DNA from 2 places in the Streptomyces sp. NPDC021212 genome. Region 1 is predicted to be linked to the other one. Evidence: riboswitches for the same ligand, from Rfam matches in the RefSeq annotation. Region 1 holds a riboswitch; the other holds the start of a gene.
What was found. Region 1 has a riboswitch for S-adenosylmethionine ahead of thrC (threonine synthase). Riboswitches for the same ligand answer to the same signal wherever they lie in the genome.

Region 1 (10,799 bases):
GGGGATGATGGACACTCCGGCGCCGTCCGGCGTGGCCGTGGCCAGGCCCTCGGCGAACCGCACGTCATCGTCGTTGACGTAGACGTTCACGAAGCGGCGCAGCTTGCCGGTGTCGTCCAGGACGCGGGCCGCGATGCCCGCGTGGTTCTTCTCCAGGTCCGCCAGAACCTCGGCGAGGGTCGCGCCCTCGGCGCTGACCTCGGCCTGGCCGCCGGTGTAGGTACGCAGGATGGTCGGGATTCGGACGTTGACGCTCATGCGAGGCCAGCCTCTCGGAACGAGTCAAGGGTGGGGCGGATGATGGCGGAGGGGCCCGTGGTGGGGGCCACCGCGTCGAGGGTCTTGAGGCCGTCGCCGGTGTTGAGGACGACGGTCGTCAGGGACGGGTCGAGCAGACCGTCCTCGATCAGCTTCTTCGTCACGCCGACGGTCACGCCGCCCGCGGTCTCCGCGAAGATCCCCTCGGTGCGGGCGAGCAGCTTGATCGCGTCGACCACCTGCTCGTCGGTGACGTCCTCCACCGCCCCGCCGGTGCGGCGCGCGATGTCGAGGACGTACGGGCCGTCCGCCGGGTTGCCGATGGCCAGCGACTTGGCGATGGTGTTCGGCTTCTGCGGGCGCACCACGTCGTGGCCCGCCTTGAAGGCGGTGGAGACCGGGGAGCAGCCCTCGGCCTGCGCGCCGAAGATCTTGTACGGCTTGTCCTCGACCAGACCGAGCTTGATCAGCTCCTTGAGCCCCTTGTCGATCTTGGTGAGCTGGGAGCCGGAGGCGATCGGGATGACGATCTGGTCCGGCAGCCGCCAGCCGAGCTGCTCGCAGATCTCGTACGCCAGGGTCTTGGAGCCCTCGCCGTAGTACGGCCGCAGGTTGACGTTGACGAAGCCCCAGCCCTCGCCCACGGGGTCGCCGATCAGCTCGCTGCAGAAGCGGTTGACGTCGTCGTACGTACCCTCGATGCCGACCAGGTCACCGCCGTAGACAGCGGCCATGACGACCTTGCCCGCCTCCAGGTCGTGCGGGATGAAGACGCACGAGCGGAAGCCGGAACGGGCGGCCGCGGCGCCCACCGCGCCGGCCAGGTTGCCGGTGGAGGAGCAGGACAGGGTGGTGAAGCCGAAGGTGCGGGCCGCCTGGACGGCGATGGCGACGACCCGGTCCTTGAAGGAGTGGGTCGGGTTGCCGGAGTCGTCCTTGACGTGCAGCTCGCCGGTGACGCCCAGCTCACGGGCGAGCCGGTCGGCCTTGACGAGCTGGGTGAAGCCCGGGCTCAGGCTGGGGAGCGTGGCCACGTCCGTGGGGACGGGCAGCAGCGGCGCGTAGCGCCAGATGTTGTCCGGACCGGCCTCGATCTGCTTCCGCAGGGCCTCCGGGTCGCCGCTCGGCAGCTCGTACGCCACCTCGAGCGGCCCGAAACACGACCCGCACGCGAAGATCGGGCCGAGGTCGAAGCGCTCACCGCACTCGCGGCAGGACAGGGCGACGGCGGGGCCGAAAGCGGCAGCGGAAGTGGTTGAGCTTTCGACGGATTGCACAGCCATGGAGGCGAGGCCCTTTCTCCTCATCTTCCTCGGGACGCATTTCGCCACGAGACGGAATTGGCACCTTCCCGAGCTGGGAGCCTCGCTACAGGACGCGAGACCAGCTGGAGGGTTGCCGGGGCTTCAACGGGCCGTTCCCTCTGCCCCTCTGGATGAGCGGTATGGCCACCGGGCCGGACCCGGGGCGTTTGTCACACCGTGCCCCCGACATACGAAGGTCACGTGCGTTGTTCAAGACTGTAACCGACGGCCCGGAGGGTTGAGCCAGACGTCCGAACCGCGAGATGGATCACAACCATCACGCCCGAGCGATCACAGCAGGGAGACAAAACAGGTGCTGGATGAGGTGGAGCGCTGGCTGGAGCACCGCTCCTGGTCGGCCGACGACCGTCCGCTGGACCGCCTGCTGGCCGCGAAGCGCCACACGGCGACGAGCGTCAGCGTGGTGCTGCCCGCGCTGAACGAGGAGGCGACCGTCGGCGAGATCGCCGCCGCGATCCGCCGCGAGCTGATGACCGAGGCCGTGCCGCTCGTCGACGAGCTGGTGGTGCTGGATTCCGGTTCCACGGACCGCACCGCCGAGGTCGCCGCGGCGGCCGGCGCGAGGGTGGTCCACCGCGACGCGCTGCTGCCGCGCCTGCCCGCGCTGCCCGGCAAGGGCGAGGTGCTGTGGCGGTCACTGCTGGCGACCAGCGGCGACATCGTCTGCTTCATCGACGCCGACCTGCGCGAATTCGACGCGCGCTTCGTCTCCGGGATCGTCGGGCCGCTGCTCACCGACCCCGGGGTGCAGCTGGTCAAGGGCATGTACGACCGTCCGCTGCGGGACGCCGCCGGCCAGGGCGGCCGGGTCACCGAGCTGGTCGCGCGGCCGCTGCTGAACCTGCACTGGCCGCAGCTGGCCGGTTTCGTCCAGCCGCTGGGCGGCGAGTACGCGGCCCGGCGCTCGCTGCTGGAGCGGCTGCCGTTCCCCGTCGGGTACGGGGTCGAGCTGGGCCTGCTGGTCGACGCGCTGCACACGGTCGGGCTCGACGCCCTCGCCCAGGTCGACATCGGCGTGCGCAAACACCGCCACCAGGACGGCAAGGCGCTCGGCCGGATGGCCGCGGCGATCTACCGCACCGCCCAGCTGCGGCTGGCCCGCGGCCATCTGGTGCGGCCGCGGCTGACCCAGTTCGAGCGCGGTGAGAACGGCTTCGAGCCGCGCACCACGGCGGTGGACACGGAGGAGCGGCCGCCGATGATCGAGATCCCGGAGTACCAGGAGCGGCGCGCGGCATAGCTTCGCCTAACTCTCCCGGGCACAAGAAACCGTACGTACGTTTGCGCCGGGTGTCCGATGGCTAGGCTCGCGACATGGCCGTTGAACGCAGCGCACCGATCCTCGTCGCGTCCAACCGCGGCCCTGTCTCGTACGCGCTGGGCGAGGACGGTTCGCTCACCCCCAAGCGCGGGGGCGGCGGGCTGGTCTCCGGCCTGAGCGCGATCGGGCCCGACGCCGGGGCCGTGTGGGTGTGCGCCGCGCTCGGCGACGGCGACCGCGAGGCGGCGCGCCGCGCCGGGACCGGCCACCTGGACGCGGACCACACCGGCGGGCAGCAGGTGCGGATGCTGGACATCGCGCCGGATGTCTTCGCCGCGGCGTACAACGGCGTCGCGAACTCGGTGCTGTGGTTCGTCCACCACCTGCTCTACCAGACCCCGGTCGAGCCGGTCTTCGACGCGGAGTTCCGCGCGCAGTGGGCGGCGTACGAGACGTACAACGCGGCCTTCGCCGACGCGCTCGCCCAGGAGGCGGCCGAGGGCGCGGTCGTGCTGGTGCAGGACTACCACCTGGCGCTGGTCCCCGGGCTGCTCCGGGCGCGCCGCCCCGACCTGCGGATCGGCCACTTCTCGCACACGCCCTGGGCGCCCCCGGACTACTACCGGCTGCTGCCGGACGATGTCGCGGCGGGCGTGCTGCGCGGCATCCTCGGCGGCGACCGTGCCGCCTTCCTCACCGGGCGCTGGGCCGCGTCGTTCGCCGACTGCTGTGCGGCGGTGCTGGGCGCGGAGGTCGTCCGGGGGACGGACGGCTCGGCGGCCGCCGTGCGCTTCGAGGGCCGGGAGACCCGGCTCGGGGTGCACGGCCTCGGCGCCGACGCCACCTTCCTGCGGGAGCGGTCGCGGGCGGCCGACGTGGACGAACGGCTGGCGGCGCTGCGCGAGCAGATCGGCCCGGGGCGGAAGACGATCGTCCGGGTGGATCGCACCGAGCTGTCCAAGAACATCGTGCGCGGGCTGCTGGCCTACCGCCGCCTGCTGGAGACCCGTCCCGAGTGGCGCGAGCGCGTGGTCCACGTGGCCTTCGCCTACCCGTCGCGCCAGGACCTCGCCGTCTACCGCGACTACACCGAGCGGGTGCGGGTGCTCGCCGAGGAGATCAACGCGGAGTACGGGACGGAGGGCTGGCAGCCGGTCGCGCTCCATGTGAAGGACGACTTCGCGCGCTCCCTGGCCGCCTACCGGCTGGCCGACGTGGCCCTCGTCAACCCGATCCGGGACGGGATGAACCTGGTCGCCAAGGAGGTCCCGGTCGTCTCCGAACGCGGCTGCGCGCTGGTGCTGTCGCGGGAGGCGGGGGCGTACGAGGAGCTGGGCGCGGACGCGGTGGTGGTGAATCCGTACGACGTGGAGGGCACGGCGCGAGCGCTGGACGAGGCGCTGCGGACGCCGGAGGGCGAGCGCGCGGACCGTACGAAACGCCTGGCCGCCGCCGCGACGGCCCTCCCACCCCGCGACTGGTTCCTGGCCCAGTTGCACGCGCTGGAGGACACCCCCTAGCCCCGCGCCCCCTCACCCCGGGGCTCCGCCCCCGGCACCCCGGCACCCCGGCCGGGGCCGGAGCACCACCACACCCGAGCACCGCTCGCGGGCTCAGCCCCGACCCACGGTCGGCCGGGTGCGCCGCCACAGCCGGGCACCGCTGCGCAGACCCACCGGCGCAGCGTCGCTCTCCCGCGTCCCGACCCGCAGGGGCACCGCCGGGGGGCACATCACACGCGGGCGCGGTCCGGGGCTTGCCCCCGGTTCGGGAAGGGGCGGGGTGGGGTGGGGAACAATCAGCGCATCGCCGCCGCCAGGGCCTCCAGCAGGGCCACCACCCCGGCCGGTCCTTCGACCACCAGGTCGGCGCGCTCCGCCAGGGCCGTCACCTCCGTGCTGCCGCTGCACACCAGCAGCCCCGGCACGCCTTCCTTCCGCAACCGCTCCACGGCCGCGAACGCGGCCAGGTCACCGAGGTCGTCGCCCGCGTAGAGCACCGCGCCCGCGGACGTCTCCCGGACGTACTCCAGCAGCGCGACGCCCTTGTCCATGCCGGGCGGGCGCAGTTCCAGGACCAGGCGGCCCGGTTCGACGATCAGGCCGTGGCGCTCGGCCAGCGCGTGCAGCGGGGCGCGCAGCTGGTCGAAGGCGGCCTGGGGGTCCTCGGTGCGGCGGGTGTGGACCGCGACGGCACGGCCCTTGTCCTCGGTCCAGGTGCCGTGCCAGGCGCCGTTCGCCTCCAGGACGCCCGGCAGTTCGGAGCGGACGGCGGCGATGCCCGGGTGGGGCTCGGGGGCCTGGACGGTACGGGTGGACGCGTCCCAGCGCTCGGCGCCGTAGAGGCCGAGGACGACGAGGTTGGCCGGGGCGCCGCTGTCCCCGAAGCCGCCGTGGCGGACGGCGACTTCGGCCGGGCGGCCGGTGATCACCGCGAGGGAGCGCAGCCGGGGGCCCAGCGCGGCGAGGGCCGGGACGGCGCCGGGGTGGGCGCGGGCCTGGTCGGGGTCGGGGACGATGTCGGCGAGGGTGCCGTCGAAGTCGACCCCGACGACGGCTCGGTCGGGCCGTTCCAGGAGGGCCGCGAGACCCTCGCGGCCGGCGGCGGTGACGGGGACGGGAAGGGGGTGGCTGCCCATGCGGCGACCCTACCCGCCCCCGCCCACCGGCACCCGTAACACCGGCCACCGGCCGGGCGCGGGCGGCCTCAGCGGCGTTCGCGCCGCTGATCGCGCACGCGGCGCAGCCGGTTGATGGTCACCGGGTCGTGCTCCAGCGCGCGGGGGTCGTCCAGCAGGGCGTTGAGCAGCTGGTAGTAGCGGGTCGGGGTGATGCCGAGCCGCTCCCGTATGGCCCGCTCCTTGGCGCCAGGACCCGGCCAGCCGGTCCGCTCCACGGCGAGCACGGCCAGGTCCTGTTCGGAGAGTTCCTCGGCGGTCACGGCTTGGTCGTCTCCATGGCGTCGGCGGCCCGCTGGATCTCGCCGAGGACGCTCGCCGGGTCGCCGCCGCTGGTCACCGTCGAGCCGATCTTCTCCTTGACCATCTTGCTGATGGCCGGCCACGAGGTCTTGTCCGCCGGGTAGAACTGGGCTCTGTCCATCTGGTCGAGGAAGCGCCACAGCTTCTTGTGGTCCTTCTCGTGGCGCATCGTGGAGGAGACGGACGTGGTGACCGGCAGCAGGTCGTACTGGTCGGCGAAGTCCAGCACGTTCTTTTCCTGGTAGACGAAGTTGAGGAAGTCGCCGATCTGCTTCCGCTTGCCGTTCGCCTTGAACGCCATGAGCCAGTCGGCGACGCCCATCGTCGAGGTGGACTTGCCGGTGCGGCCCGGCAGCGGGGCGGTGGCGTAGTCGATGTCGTGGCCGGACGCCTGCTGCATCAGGGTGGGGTGGCCGTTGAGCATGCCGACCTCGCCACGGGTGAAGGCGTTGAAGACGTCCTGCCGGTTGGTGCGGGCCGGGGAGCCCGAACCGGTGAGGCCGGCGCCGACCAGCTCGTCCCGCAGCCATTCGAACGTCTCGATGTTGGCGTCGGAGTCGATGGTGTAGCTGCCGTTGGAGTCGGTGTAGCCGCCCCCGCCGCTCAGCATCCAGATCATGGCCTCGGCCTGCGACTCCTCGGGGCCGAGCGGGAGCCCGTACGGGATCTTCACGCCGGCCGACTTGAGCTGCCGCGCGGCGTCCTTCAGTTCCGCCCAGCTGGTGGGGGCGGAGGATATGCCCGCCTCGTCGAACAGCTTCTTGTTGTAGAAGAGCAGCCGGGCGCTGGAGACGAAGGGCAGCCCGTACAGCACCCGGCTGACCTCGCCCGCCTGGGCGATCGAGGCGATGAACGCGGCCTGGGTGGGAATGGAGAGCATCTGGTCGGCGCGGTAGAGCTTGCCCGCGGCGGCGTAGTCGGCGTACGCGCCGATCTGCGCGATGTCCGGGCTGTCGCCGTCCTTGACCATGTCGGCGACCTTTTTGTCGACGTCGGTCCAGCTGTAGACCTTGACGTCGACCGTGATGCCGCTGTGCTTGGCCTCGAAGGCCCGGGCCAGCTTGTCCCAGTACTTCTGGGAGGTGTTCTCGGCGCTGTCGCCGTAGTCCGCCGCGATCACCTTCAGGACGTTCCCGTCCGATCCGCTGTCGCTGCCGCACGCTGACAGCGCGGGCATGACCGCCGCCGTAGCGGCCCCAGCCGTCGTCAGACTCAAGAACCGTCGCCGCTGCACTGCTGTTTCCCACCCTATGGCTTGATTCATCCTCCACGATGCCTCTCGCGAAGGTCGAGCGAGTCTGCCTTGCAAACCTCCACAAGGTCTACACCATGGGCGTATCGCTTCGGTATCGGACCTCTCCTTGCCAGGTCAGGCGTAACGCACACCACCACGTGGGATGTGTCACGTCGTCACAATTCGCTTACCTGCGACGAAGAACCGCCCGGCGAGTGGACTAGACCTCTCGTGGTGGATCGCGGGAGACTGTCCCTTGTGAAACACGTCATCGCCCTCGATGTGGGCGGCACCGGCATGAAGGCCGCCCTGGTCGGGGCGGACCGGACACTCCTGCACGAGGCCAGGCGGCCCACCGGCCGGGAGCACGGGCCCGAGGCCGTGGTCGCCGCGATCCTCGGCTTCGCCGCCGAGCTGCGCGCCATCGGCGAGCGGCGGTTCGGCGAACCGGCCGCGGCCGCCGGGGTCGGCGTGCCCGGCGTGCTGGACCAGGACCGCGGCGTCGCCGTCTTCGCCGCCAACCTCGGCTGGCGCGACGTACCGCTGCGCGCGCTGCTGTCCGAGCGGCTGGGCGGCGTGCCGGTCGCCCTCGGCCACGACGTACGGACGGGCGGGCTGGCCGAGGGGCGGCTCGGGGCGGGACGGGGCGCCGACCGGTTCCTGTTCGTGTCGGTGGGCACCGGGATCGCGGGCGCCATCGGCATCGAGGGCCGCCTCGAACCGGGGGCCCACGGCGACTCCGGCGAGATCGGCCACATCGTCGTACGACCCGGCGGCCCCCCGTGCGGCTGCGGCCAGTCCGGCTGCCTGGAGACGCTGGCCTCGGCCGCCGCGGTGGGCCGCGCCTGGGCGGCGGCCGGGGGCGGGCCCGGCGCGGACGCGGCCGACTGCGCCAAGGCCGTCGAGTCCGGCGACCCGCGGGCCGCGGCGGTGTGGCGGGAAGCGACCGGCGCGCTCGCCGACGGCCTGGTGACCGGCCTCACCCTGCTGGACCCCGAGCTGCTGATCATCGGCGGCGGGCTCGCCGAGGCCGGGGAGACGCTGCTCACCCCGCTGCGCGCGGCGATCGAGGAGCGGATCACCTTCCAGACACTTCCCCGCATCGTCCCCGCGGCCCTCGGCGACGCCGCCGGCTGCCTGGGCGCGGGCCTGCTCGCCTGGGACCTCGTCGCCGCGCAGTCGCCCACACCCCACACACAGTCATCCGCGCAGCCCGCGCAGTCCACGGAGGTATCCGGCTGATGGTCCAGCGAACGGTTCTCAACGGCGCCCGGGTGGTGCTGCCGACCGGCGTGGTCACGGACGGACGGCTGACGATCGAGGGCACCCGGATCGCCGGGACGGCCGCCGGTGACGGCGCGCCCCTGGGTGAGGCCGTGGGCGCGGGAGAGGCCGCGGGCGAGGCCGTACGGGACCTGTCCGGCTGCTGGATCGTCCCCGGCTTCGTCGATCTGCACCTCCACGGCGGCGGCGGCGCCTCGTTCTCCTCGGGCACCGCCGAGGAGGCGCTGACCGTCATCGGGACGCACCGCGCGCACGGCACCACCACGATGCTCGCCTCCACCGTCACCGGCGATCTGGACGACCTCGCCCGGCAGGCGGCGGTGCTCTCCGAGCTGGCCGAGGACGGCGAGCTGGCGGGCGTCCACTTCGAGGGGCCGTTCATCTCCCCGCACCGCTGCGGCGCCCACCAGCCGTCGCTGCTGCGCGACCCCGACCCGGCGGACGTGCGCAAGCTCATCGACGCGGCGCGCGGCACCGCGCGCATGATGACGCTCGCGCCCGAGCTGCCGGGCGGGCTGGAGTCCGTACGGCTGCTGGCCGACAGCGGCGTCCTGGCGGCGGTCGGCCACACCGACTCGACGTACGAGGCGACCCGGGACGCCGTGGAGGCGGGCGCGACCGTGGCGACCCACCTGTTCAACGCGATGCCGTCGCTGCTGCACCGCGAGCCCGGCCCGGTGGCCGCGCTGCTGGAGGACGAGCGGATCACCGTCGAGCTGATCAACGACGGGACCCATCTGCACCCCGCCGTGCTGCAACTGGCCTTCCGGCGCGCGGGCGCGGACCGGGTCGCCTTCATCACCGACGCGATGGGCGCGGCGGGCATGAGCGACGGGCGCTATCCGCTCGGCCCGATGGAGGTCGAGGTCAAGGACGGTGTGGCGCGGATCAGCGACGGGCCCACGGCCGGGTCCATCGCGGGCTCCACCCTCACCCTCGACCACGCCTTCCGGCGGGCCGTCACCGTCGACGGGCTCGGCGTGGACCAGGCGGTCCGGGCGCTGTCCGCGACCCCCGCGAAGGTGCTGGGTCTTGACGACCGGGTGGGGTCGCTGGAAGCCGGCAAGGACGCGGATCTCGTCGTTCTGGACGCCGACTTCCGGCTGCGGGGCGTGATGCGGCGCGGCGGCTGGGTGGTCGACCCCCGCTGAACCCCCGGCACCACCGCCCCGCTGACCCTGAATTGGCCGATTCCGCACCATGATTGGGCGTCCCGGTCACTTCAAAAGGCTGGGCCGGGCGCCGAGCCTTTGGCATGATCGCTCACGCGCGGGCGCCGCTTCGGCACCCAGCCACATGCTTCAGCACAGGAATCTCCGTCCGGCGGGGGGACGGGAGAGGGGATGCCGGGTGATCCTGACGGTCACGCTCAACACCGCCCTCGACATCACCTACCGGGTGCCCAGGCTGCGCCCCCACGCCAGCCACCGCGTGACCGAGGTCACCGAACGGCCCGGCGGCAAGGGCATCAACGTCGCGCGCGTCCTCGCCGCGCTCGGCCGCCACACCACCGTCACCGGCTTCGCCGGCGGGGTGACCGGCACGGTGGTCCGCGAGCTGCTGGCCACGGACACGGCCGCGTACGCGGACACCGGCGGCGGGCGGATCACCGACGCGCTGGTGCCGATCGCCGGTACCACCCGGCGCACCCTCGGCGTCGTCGACACCACGTCGGGCGACACCACCCAGCTCAACGAGACCGGACCGGCCGTCACCGCCACCGAGTGGGCCGCCTTCATGGACGCCTACGTCCGGCTGCTGCGCGGGGCCTCGGCGGTCGCGCTGTGCGGCAGCCTGCCGCCCGGCGTGCCGGTCGGTACGTACGCCCAGCTCATCCGCGAGGCCCGGGCCGCGGGCGTCCCCACCCTGCTGGACACCGGCGGCGAACCGCTGCGCCGCGGCGTCGCCGCCCGCCCCGACATCGTCAAGCCCAACGCCGAGGAACTGGCCGGGCTCACCGGCTCCACCGAACCGCTGCGCGCCGCGCGCGACGCCCGGCGGCGCGGGGCGCGCGCGGTGGCCGCCTCGCTCGGCGCGGACGGACTGCTCGCGATCACCGCCCAGGGCGCGTGGCGCGCGGCCCCGCCGGAGCGCCTGACGGGCAATCCGACGGGCGCGGGGGACGCGGCGGTGGCGGGGCTGCTGTCCGGGCTGGTGGACGAGGCGCCCTGGCCCGAGCGGATGGCGCGCGCGGTGGCCCTGTCGGCGGCGGCCGTACGGGCACCGGCGGCGGGCGAGTTCGACCGGGCGGTCTACGCGGAGCTGCTGGACCGGATCGAGGTCACCGAGCACCCGACGGCCTGAGGCGAGGAGCGGAGGCGGCGGGGCGGCCAGGGCGGCGGACCCGCCGCGCCCCCCGTCCGCCCCGCGCATGCCGTCAGCCCCTCTTCAGCCACATCTGGTCGAGGTTGACGTCGCACTTGTCGCCGTCGCCGCAGGACAGGGTGATCGTGTTGC
Region 2 (10,799 bases), on a different contig from region 1:
GCGCTGATGATTATCGGCCGCCAGGCGCACCCGTCAGGTGCGCGCAAGTCGCTTCAGCAACAGGGCGGATGCCACGGGGCGCGCTCCGGCGCGTGCGACCCCGTCCGCGACCTCGCGGTCGGTCGACACCACGACCACCGGACGCCCCGGCGGCTCGGCCCGCACCAGCTGCCGGATCAGCTCGTCCGCCGTCACCCCGGGCTTGCTGAAGAGCACCCTGACCCCGCGTGGCGGCGCCAGCAGCACCGGGGCCGCCAGCTCCGCCCCGTCGAAGACACAGGTCATCTCCGCGCCCGTCTGCGCCGCGAGCACGGCGAGCCCGCCCAGCAGCCGCAGCCGCTGCTTCTCCAGCGGCATGGTCGGATAGCCGGTCTTGGTGACGTTGTATCCGTCCACCACCAGATGCGCCTGCGGCAGCGCCAGCAACTGGTCCAGCAGCGCCGGGTCCATCTCCGACAGCGCCCTGGTCGCTATGTCCTTCGGCGTCATCTTCCCCGGCTCGACCGCGTCCACCGAGTCCGCCGGGTGCATCGACGCGGGCGGCAGCGCCAGTTCGCGACGCAGCCCCTGGGCCGCGTCCAGCACCGTGTCCAGCAGCAGCCGCAGCCGCATGTCCTCCACGCTGCGGCCCTCGCGCACCGCCCGGCGGCTCGCCTCCAGCGCCGACTCCGCCTCCGCCAGCCGGGCCCGCAGCCGCCGCGCCTCGCCGTCGGCGGCCGCCTGCCGCGCCGCGGCCTCCGACCGCACGGCCTCCAGCTCGCCCTCGGCCTTGCGCAGCGCCGCCGCCCCGCGCTTCACGTCGCTCTGCGCGCTGCGCAGCTTGCGCTGCGCCGCGTCCGTCTCCTTGCGGGCCGCGTCCAGCTCGGCGCGGACCCGGTCCGACTCCTTGCGCGCCGCCGCGCGGGCGGCCGCCAGCTCCTCGCGCAGCCGCTGCAGCTCGCGCTCCGTCTCCTCGCCGGCCCGCTCGGCCGACGCCCGCTGGGCTTCCTCGCCGGCCGCCTCGACCAGCTTCACCCAGCCCGTCGGGCGCAGTACGTACGCGGCCGCCGCCACGTCCACCGGATCCGCGGCCGCGGGCGGCGAACCGCCCTCTATGGCCTCGGCCAGCTCCGTCTGGGTGTCGCGCAGCCGCTGGGCGATCCGCTGCCGGAAGACGGGGTCGCTCTCCACGGCGGCGGCCATCGCGTTTCCCGCGAACTTCGCGCGCCGGTTCGGGGTGAAACGGGCGTACTGCCGCAGCTGGGGTGGCAGTTCGGTGACCGTCAGACCACCGAACGCGTCCGCGACCAGCGCCACCACGCGCCGCCGCACCCCTTCCGGCAGGGGGCGGTCCAGCGCCTCGGTGACGCCCTCGGCGTCACCGGCCGCCTCGCGGCCGCCCGTCCGGTCCACGACCTTCTCCTCGCTCCGTCTGGTCAGGCGCTCGCGTTCGTACTCGGACGGTCCACCAGCTCGATCTGGTCGACCGCGTTGCACCAGCGACAACGCACTGACTCAATGGTCTCACTGAGCACATCGCGCTCCTCGACCCGAGGCTCCCCGGCGAGGTCGAGGTGGACGAACTCGACCGCCTTCGTCGAGCGGGTCACATCGAAACGGGTGAGGTTGCCGCACAGCGTGCAGCGCCAGCGGGTCTCGGCGTTGGGCGTGGGAACGGCCATGGTGTCGCGTCCTCGCTTCTCGGCTCATCGGCGTCCTGTCACCCTACGGCCTGAGCCCCCGGCCATGGCGGGCCCGTACCCCCCTCCCCCGGGCGGCGGCGAGGCGCTCTGGGCAGGTTGTGCCGGGTACGCGATGATCTGACCATGATCGAGAAGTCGGCGGGGTCCGGCCGTCCCGTGATGACGTACGCCCTCATCGTCACGTGCTGCCTGATCTTCGTCCTCGGACCGGCCTCCGGGCTCGACCCCCGCTACGGCTCCGGCGGGGACCTCCTCCAGGCCCAGACCTCGTACTTCGAGCGCTGGGGAGTCGTCCCCAGCGCCCTGTGGAGCGGCACCCCCGCCGAGCCGCTGACCCCGCTGACCGCGCTCTTCGTCCACGGCAACTGGCTGCATCTGCTCGGCAACATGCTGTTCCTCTACGTCTTCGGGGCCATGACCGAGCAGCGCATGGGGCGTATGCATTTCGCCCTCTTCTACCTCGTCACCGGCTATCTCGCGCTCCTCGGCTACGCCGCCGCCCATGCCTCCTCCCCGCAGACGCTGGTCGGCGCCTCCGGCGCCATCTCCGGCGTCCTCGGCGCCTTCCTCTGGCTCTTCCCGCGCGCCCGGGTGACCAGCCTGTTCCCGTTCCTGTTCTTCCTCCCGCTGCGCTTCCCCGCCTGGGCCGTACTGATCTTCTGGGTCACCCTCCAATGGCTCGCCGCCCGCCAGGCCGACGCCCGCCCCGGCGTGGCCTACCTCGCCCATCTCGTGGGCTTCACCCTGGGCTTCCTCTACGCATGGGCCCGCTTCGGGCGGCCGGATAGAGTGGGCGGCGCAGCCAGGTCCAGCGAGGGAGAAAGCCAGCCGTGATCACTTCGATCGTGCTCATCAAGACCAGCGTGGACCGGATCCCGGAGACCGCCGAGAAGATCGCCGCGCTGGAGGGCGTGAGCGAGGTCTACTCGGTCACCGGCGCGCACGATCTGATCGCGATGGTGCGGGTGGCCCGCCACGACGACCTCGCGGACATCATCACGGGCCAGATCAGCAAGTTGCCGGGGGTGGCCTCCACCGAGACCCACATCGCCTTCCGGACGTACTCGCAGCACGACCTGGAGGCCGCGTTCGCCATCGGCCTCGACAGCTAGGCGCAGCCGGGCGCGCCCTAGCGCGCGGGCACGCAGCGGCCGTCCTCCGTGCGGTAGTCCCACTGCGCGCCGTCCCGGACCAGCTCCTTCACCGCCCGGACGAAGCGCTCCACATGCTCGTCCGGGGTGCCCGCGCCGAAGCTGACGCGGATCGCGTTCAGGGAGCGCTCCCCCGGGGCGGCCTCGGGCGCGCCGCACTCCCCCGGCTCGCCGGGCTCGCTGTCCAGCAGGGTCCGCAGCAGCGGATGCGCGCAGAACAGCCCGTCCCGTACGCCGATCCCGTACTCCGCGGACAGCGCCGCCGCGAAGTGCGAGCTGTTCCAGCCCTCCACCACGAACGACAGCACGCCCACCCGCGGTGCGTCGTCGCCGAACAGCGACAGCAGCCGCACCTCCGGCACCTCCGCCAGCCCCTCCCGCACCTTCGCGATCAGCTGCCGCTCGCGCGCCACCAGGCCGTCGAACCCGGCCTCGGACAGCGCCTTGCACGCCGAGGCGATCGCGTACACCCCGATCACATTCGGCGAACCCGCCTCGTGCCGCGCCGCGGTGGTGTGCCACTCGACGTCCACCCCTCCGTCGTCCCGCCGCGCGACCTTGCGGCTCGCGCCGCCGCCCGCCAGATACGGCCGCGCCTCGCGCAGCCAGTCGGCCCGGCCCGCTAGGACGCCCGCCCCGAACGGGGCGTACAGCTTGTGGCCCGAGAACGCCACCCAGTCCACGTCCGCCGTCGCGATGTCCACCGGGTGGTGCGGGGCCAGCTGCGCGGCGTCCAGGACGATACGGGCGCCGTGCGCATGCGCCGCCGCGGCCAGCGCCTCCACCGGCCACAGCTCACCCGTCACGTTCGACGCGCCCGTCACGCACACCAGCGCCGGGCCCCCGTCCCGCTCCGCCAGCGCCTTCTCCAGCGTCTCCACGGCCTGCCGCGGCGAGCGCGGCGCGCTCAGGTAACGCACCCGCACGTCCTCCCGCTGCTCCCACGGCAGCAGCGAGGCGTGGTGCTCGGTCTCGAACACGAACACCTCCGTACCGGCGGGCAGTACGGCGGCCAGCAGGTTGAGCGAGTCGGTGGTCGAGCGGGTGAACACCACCTGGTCGTCCTCCCGGCACCCCAGAAACGCCGCGACTTCCTTGCGGCTCGTCTCGAAGAGATCCGTCGACAGCTGCGACAGATAACCCGCCCCGCGGTGGACGCTCCCGTAGTACGGGGCATAGGCGGCGACGTCGTCCCACACCCGCCGCAGGGCGGGCGCGCTGGCCGCGTAGTCGAGCGCGGCGTAGGTCACCTCACCGCCGGTGACCAGGGGCACGGTGACGTCGCTGCCGAGGACGGGGAGCGGGGTGGCGGTCTGGACAGCAGAAGGGCACACGGACATGGCGAATTCTCCTGATGGGTGGCAGGCATGCGGAACATCGCTCGACGCACGGCTGATCCGGGCGGAGCCTTGCGGAAAACGGGCGCTGCGGCCCTAGCGCATTCGCTGCGTCACGGAAGAACTCCCTCGACCACCAGGACCCCTAGTGCGAGGGGTCCGCGCTTGCCGCGCGCCTCGCTGCGAGCGGCCTGGTCATCACCCGGGGCACCCCGCCACGGACGGAGGGTTGCCGGACAGCGGGCCGGGGCCGAAGTCGCTGTCGCTCGTGACCTGGAGGGATTGTGCCACACCGCGAGGCGGCGCCCACCCTCTGTCCGCATCGCGGACATGTTCCCCACCCCGCCCCTCCCCGAACCGGGGGCAAGCCCCCGGCCCCCGGGTGGGGGCTCCGCCCCCACACCCCCGCTCCTCAAGCGCCGGAGGGGCTGAGTGGTGGGGCACCGGAGGTGAGCCATTGCCGCCCCGGGCCCCGGGCGGGGGCCGGGGCCGCCGCGCCGCCGGCTTGGCTCCCTCGCCCACAACCGTGCGCGCCGGACGGGGGCGGGTGATCGTACTCGCGTACCGGAGCCGGGGGTCCGGGGGGCTCGCCCCCGGTTACGGGAAGGGGCGGGGTGGGGAAAGAACCGCGCCCCTGGGGCCCCGCCCCTCCGCCATGGCCCGCAACCGCGCCCGCCGACCCGACGGCGGTGACGACACGGCCGAGCCCCGGGGCCTGCCCGCCGCGCGGCGGAGCCGCACATCGGTGCTGTGGGAAGGGGCGGGGTGGGGGAAGAATCGCCACCGCGCGCTACGACGCGTTGCTCGCCCTCACCCATCGCTCCAGGGCCTCCCTCGCCGCGCCCGAGTCGATCGACTCGGCAGCTCGGGCGGCGCCCGTCGCGATGCGGGTCTTGAGCGGGGTCGTGGGAGGGTCGCGGTGCCAGTCCAGGGCCGCCAGGGCCGCGCCCGCGTTCAGGAGGACCGCGTCGCGTACAGGGCCCGTCTCGCCCGCCAGAACGCGGCGTGCCACGTCCGCGTTGTGCGAGGCGTCGGCGCCGCGCAGGGCCTCCACGGGGGCCAGTGCGAAGCCGATGTCGCGCGGGTCGAAGGTCTCCTGCCGGACCGTGCCGTCCCGCACCACCCACACCTGGGAGGTCGCGGTCACGGTCAGTTCGTCGAGCCCGTCGTCGCCCCGGAAGACCAACGCCGAGGAGCCGCGCTCGGCCAGCACCCCGGCCATGATCGGTGCCATCCGGGCGTCGGCGACGCCCGTGACCTGGCAGCGGACCCGGGCCGGGTTGGTGAGCGGGCCGAGGAAGTTGAACGGGGTCGCGATGCCCAGCTCGCGGCGGGCCGCCGCGACGTGCCGCAGCGACGGGTGGAACTTGACCGCGAAGCACATGGTGATGCCCGCTTCCTCGGCGATCTCGGCCACCCGCGCCGGGCTGAGGTCCAGGTTGACGCCGAGCTTCTCCAGGACGTCGGAGGCGCCGCTCGCGGAGGACGCGGCGCGGTTGCCGTGCTTGACCACGCGCGCGCCCGCGCCGGCCGCCACGAGGGCGGACATGGTCGAGATGTTGACGGTCTTGGCGCGGTCGCCGCCCGTGCCGACGATGTCGACGGTCGGCCCGGGCACCTCGATCGTCTTGGCGTGCCCGTACATGGCGCGGACGAGGCCGGACAGCTCGGCGACGGTCTCACCCTTGGCCCGCAGCGCTACCGCGAACCCGGCGATCTGGGCGTCGGTGGCCTCGCCGCGCATGATGCGGTCCATGGCCCAGGCGGTGTCGTCGGCGCTGAGGTCCTGGCCGTCCAGGAGGGAGCTGAGCACGTCCGGCCAGGTGCGGGCCGTCGCGGTGCTGTCGCCTCCGGCTGGGGTCACAACGTCCATGGTCCGCTCCTGAGTGGCTAGATCCGCGCTCGATCAGGGCAAGCCTATCGGCGCGTGCGGCATCCAGAACCACGACCAGGGCCCCGGGCCGGACGCGAGGTCCGGGCCGGGGCCCTGGTCTGTGGCGTACAGACGTCGGCAGACGTCAGCGGGCGTCAGTGGTGGCCGTGGCCGCTGGTGATCTCCTTGTACTCCTCGGAGGTCGGCTTCGGAATGAAGGCGTCCTTGCCGTAGTAGGACTTGGACAGCCTGGCCCGCAGCTTCTGCGACGCCTTGACCTTGCGGCGGACGCCGTTCTCGTCGACCTCGGGGCCGATCTCGTACGCCTTCGGCTGCTCGTGCTGGGTGAGCACGTGCAGCTGCTCCTGCGTGAGCGGCTCGTGGACCTCGATGAACTCACCGTGCGGCAGGCGCTTGATGATGCCGGTCTCGCGACCGTGCAGCACCTTCTCCTTGTCGCGCCGCTGGAGGCCCATGCAGATCCGCCTGGTGACGACGAACGCGATGGCCGGGCCGGCGAAGAAGGCGATCCGCACGAACCAGGTGATCGAGTTGATCGACAGCTGGAAGTGGGTGGCCCACAGGTCGTTGCCACCGCCGATCAGCATCACGAAGTAGGCGGTCAGCCAGGCGACACCGAAGGCCGTACGGGTCGGGGCGTTGCGCGGGCGGTCCAGGATGTGGTGCTCGCGCTTGTCGCCGCTGATCCATGCCTCGATGAAGGGGTAGAGGCCGATCGCGAAGAGGACCAGCGGGAAGGCCACGATCGGGATGAACACGCCCAGGACGAGCGTGTGACCCCAGGCGGTGATCTCCCAGCCGGGCATGACACGGACCAGACCCTCGGCGAAGCCCATGTACCAGTCGGGCTGGGCGCCGGTGGACACCTGGTCGGGCCGGTAGGGGCCGATGGTCCAGATCGGGTTGATCGTGGCGATCGCCGAGATGACCGCGATGACGCCGAAGACCAGGAAGAAGAAGCCGCCCGCCTTGGCCATGTAGACCGGCAGCAGGGGCATGCCGACGACGTTCTTGTTGGTCTTGCCGGCGCCGGGGTACTGCGTGTGCTTGTGGTAGAAGACCAGGATCAGGTGCGCCACCAGCAGGCCGAGCATGATGCCCGGCAGCAGCAGGACGTGGACCGGGTAGAGCCTCGAGATGAGGTCCATGCCCGGGAACTCGCCGCCGAACACGAACATCGAGATGTAGGTGCCGACGACCGGGATCGACAGGAACACGCCCTCGATGAACCGCAGACCGGTGCCGGAGAGCAGGTCGTCGGGGAGCGAGTAGCCGGTGAAGCCGGTCAGCATGCCGAGGAAGAACAGCAGGAAGCCGAACAGCCAGTTGATCTCACGCGGCTTGCGGAACGCGCCGGTGAAGAAGACGCGCATCATGTGCACGAACATCGCGCAGAGGAAGACCAGCGCGGCCCAGTGGTGGATCTGCCGGATCAGCAGACCGCCGCGCACCTCGAAGCTGATGTCGAGCGTCGAGGCGAAGGCCTCGGACATCCGGACGCCCTGCATCGGGACGTACGGGCCGTGGTAGACGACCTCTTCCATGCTGGGGTGGAAGAACAGCGTCAGGTACACACCCGTGAGGATGATGATGATGAAGCTGTAGAGCGCGACCTCACCCAGCATGAAGGACCAGTGGTCCGGGAAGATCTTGCGCATGTTGGCCCGGGCGAGGCTGTAGATGCCCAGCCGGCCGTCGGCCCAGTCGGCGACGCGCTCGCCCGCGGGCGCTTTGCCGCGCCGCTGCGTGTCCGTGTGCGTTGCAGTACTCATCCGCGCTCCCAGTAAGCAGGACCGACGGGCTCCGAGAAGTCGCCCATGGCTTCGAGGTACCCCTGGTCATTGGCCTTGATCCGCAGCTGGGGCAGTGCGTGACCGGCCGGACCGAAGATCACTCGGCCACCGTCGGAGAGGTCGAACGTCGACTGGTGGCACGGGCACAGGACGTGGTGCGTCTGCTGCTCGTACAGGTTGATCGGGCAGCCGACGTGGGTGCAGATCTTCGAGAAGGCGACGATGCCCTCGTGCGACCAGTCCAGCTCGCGCTTGTCCTTGATGTTCTCCGGCTGGAGCCGGACGAGCATCAGGGCGGCCTTGGCGATCTCGGTCTGGAAGTCGTGGTCCTCCTCGCTCATGCCCTCGGGCATGGCGAAGGTCAGGGAGCCCACGGAGATGTCCTCGGGCCGCAGCGGCTGCATGGTGTTGTAGTTCATGAGCCGCTTGCCCTTGGCCCACTTGGTGTGCCGGAGCTTGGTGCCCGGCAGCGGGCCGAGGTCGCGCAGCAGCACGACGCCGGAGAGCGGCACCAGGGCGAGCGCGCCGAAGAGGGTGTTGCGGGCGAGCTTGCGACGGCCGAAGCCGGACTCCTTGGCGCCCGCCCGGAAGTCGTCGAGGACCTTGGCCTTGACCTCCGGGTCGGCCTCGATGGCGTGCCGCTCGTCGGCGATCTCCACGTCGGACATCAGGGTGCGGGCCCAGTGGACCGCACCGGCGCCGATGGCGAACAGCGCGATGCCGAGGGTGACGCCCAGCGCGAAGTTCAGCGCGCTGATGTGACCGATCGGGAAGACGTAGATGTACTTGTCGACCGGCAGCGCCACGTAGGAGGCGATGAAGGCGATCGTCGCCAGCATCGAGACCGTGAAGAGCAGGGCGACGGTGCGCTCGGACCGCTGGGCGGCCCGCTCGTCGATGTCCTGCTGACGGTGCTCGTGCGGGGGCAGCCCCGGGTCCGCGAACGGGTCTTCCACGACCGCGGTCGCGCCGCCCTCCGCCCGCTCCGCGGGCAGCTTCTCTTCTGCTTCTGAAATCTCGTGGCTACTCATGACTTCTTGGCCTTTGCGGTCCGGGCGGCGACCCAGATGGTGAGGACGATCAGCGCGCCCATGCCGAAGACCCAGGCGAAGAGGCCCTCACTGACCGGGCCGAGCCCGCCGAGCTCAAGGCCACCGGGGGTCTTGGACTTGTCGCTGTTGACCGTGTCGAGGTACGCGATGATGTCCTGCTTGTTCTTCTCCGGCATCGTGGTGTCGGGGAAGGAGGGCATGTTCTGCGGGCCGGTCTGCATGGCCTCGTACAGATGCTTCTTGCTCACACCCTCGAGGGACGGCGCGTACTTGCCGTTGGTGAGGGCACCGCCCTTGCCGGCGAAGTTGTGGCACTGCGCGCAGTTCGTGCGGAAGAGCTCTCCGCCCTTCGCGACATCCGCGTCGTCGGTGCTGTACTGGCTCTTGGTGGGCGTCACCGGCCCGGCGCCGAGCGAGGAGATGTACGCGGCAAGCTGCTCGGTCTCGGCGTCCGAGTAGATCTTCTTCTTCTTCGGCACCTGGGCGCCCGGCTGCTGGGCGGGCATCCGGCCGGTACCGACCTGGAAGTCGACGGCGGCCGAGCCGACGCCGACCAGACTCGGGCCGTCGGAGGTCCCCTGACCGCCCGTACCGTGGCAGCTGGCGCAGCCGACGGAATAGAGCTTCTTGCCCTCCTCGATGGCGAGGGACTGGGCGGAGCTGTCATCGGCCTTCGCCTCGCTCGGCGAGAACGCGGCGTACAGCCCCCCAGTGACCGCCAGCGCGAAGAGTAGGACGACGAGCGCAGCCAGCGGATGGCGCCGTCGTGCGGAGAGCTTTTTCACGGATTACCCCGGTGTCAGGATCTTCTGCGTCGATGCTTTAAGGACGTGCTTCCGGTCGCGGTGACCGGCTTACTTGATCATGTAGATCGTGGCGAAGAGGCCGATCCAGACGACATCGACGAAGTGCCAGTAATAGGACACGACGATGGCCGCCGTCGCCTGCTGGTGGGTGAACCTCTTGGCCGCGTACGTCCTCCCCAGGACCAGCAGGAAGGCGATGAGTCCGCCCGTCACATGCAGTCCGTGGAAACCGGTGGTCAGGTAGAACACCGAGCCGTACGGGTCGGAGGAGAGCGAGAGCCCGTCCTTCTTGACCAGTTCGGTGTACTCGAAGATCTGACCGCCGATGAAGATCGCGCCCATGATGAAGGTGACCACGAACCAGGAGCGCAGCTTCCTCACGTCGCCACGCTCGGCGGCGAAGACACCGAGCTGGCAAGTGAGGGAGGAGAGCACGAGGATCGTGGTGTTCGTCGCCGAGAACGGGAAGTTCAGCGAGGACGCCATTTCCTTCCAGTGCTCGGCTCCGGTCACCGATCGCAGGGTGAAGTACATCGCGAAGAGGGCCGCGAAGAACATCAGCTCGGAACTCAACCAGATGATGGTTCCGACGCTGGTGAGGTTCGGCCGGTTGACCGACGGGTGCGCGTGCCCGGTTTCTACTGTCGTTGCTGTCGCCACGACCGACATTATGTCGGTCGCTTATCCGGCCCTCACTCCCGGGGGTGCCGTTCGGAGTGTCCAGGGCGGCGTCAAGGGCATCGATGCTGCTCGTCGCGGCTGTTCCGGGTGATCCCTCGAAGGGGGGAGAGATCCGTTCGCCCCCTCCTCCGGAAGGCTGTACGGGAGTAACATCCGCCACAGGAGCCCGGTAGTCCCCTTGGCTGATGCGGAGGAATCGATGCGGCCGACCGCCACGGTGCTGGTCTACAGCGACGACGCGAACACCCGCGAACAGGTGCGGCTCGCGACCGGTCGCCGGCCCGCCGCCGACCTGCCTCCGGTGGAATTCGTGGAGTGCGCGACCCTCCCCGCCGTCCTGACGGCGCTGGAGGACGGCGGGATCGACGCGTGCGTCCTGGACGGGGAGGCCGTCCCCGCGGGC

Region 2: another riboswitch for S-adenosylmethionine. It lies ahead of ACH4SI_RS29825 (aminotransferase class V-fold PLP-dependent enzyme); the one in region 1 lies ahead of thrC (threonine synthase).

What each region holds. Positions count from the first base shown of each region.
Region 1 is NZ_JBIRPZ010000016.1:23,799-34,597, reverse strand. It holds gene ACH4SI_RS34435 (MoaD/ThiS family protein) at 1-258, opposite strand, end outside; gene thrC (threonine synthase) at 255-1,541, opposite strand; SAM riboswitch class I at 1,559-1,700, opposite strand; gene ACH4SI_RS34425 (glucosyl-3-phosphoglycerate synthase) at 1,876-2,823, shown strand; gene ACH4SI_RS34420 (trehalose-6-phosphate synthase) at 2,898-4,364, shown strand; gene otsB (trehalose-phosphatase) at 4,643-5,482, opposite strand; gene ACH4SI_RS34410 (DUF3263 domain-containing protein) at 5,551-5,784, opposite strand; gene ACH4SI_RS34405 (extracellular solute-binding protein) at 5,781-7,001, opposite strand; gene ACH4SI_RS34400 (ROK family protein) at 7,317-8,300, shown strand; gene nagA (N-acetylglucosamine-6-phosphate deacetylase) at 8,300-9,493, shown strand; gene ACH4SI_RS34390 (1-phosphofructokinase family hexose kinase) at 9,693-10,646, shown strand; gene ACH4SI_RS34385 (CBM35 domain-containing protein) at 10,720-10,799, opposite strand, start outside.
Region 2 is NZ_JBIRPZ010000012.1:26,313-37,111, forward strand. It holds gene ACH4SI_RS29805 (NYN domain-containing protein) at 34-1,392, opposite strand; gene ACH4SI_RS29810 (hypothetical protein) at 1,416-1,661, opposite strand; gene ACH4SI_RS29815 (rhomboid family intramembrane serine protease) at 1,806-2,516, shown strand; gene ACH4SI_RS29820 (Lrp/AsnC family transcriptional regulator) at 2,513-2,794, shown strand; gene ACH4SI_RS29825 (aminotransferase class V-fold PLP-dependent enzyme) at 2,812-4,173, opposite strand; SAM riboswitch class IV at 4,327-4,444, opposite strand; gene trpD (anthranilate phosphoribosyltransferase) at 4,961-6,043, opposite strand; gene ACH4SI_RS29835 (cytochrome bc complex cytochrome b subunit) at 6,199-7,836, opposite strand; gene ACH4SI_RS29840 (Rieske 2Fe-2S domain-containing protein) at 7,833-8,888, opposite strand; gene ACH4SI_RS29845 (c-type cytochrome) at 8,885-9,694, opposite strand; gene ACH4SI_RS29850 (heme-copper oxidase subunit III) at 9,764-10,384, opposite strand; gene ACH4SI_RS29855 (hypothetical protein) at 10,596-10,799, shown strand, end outside.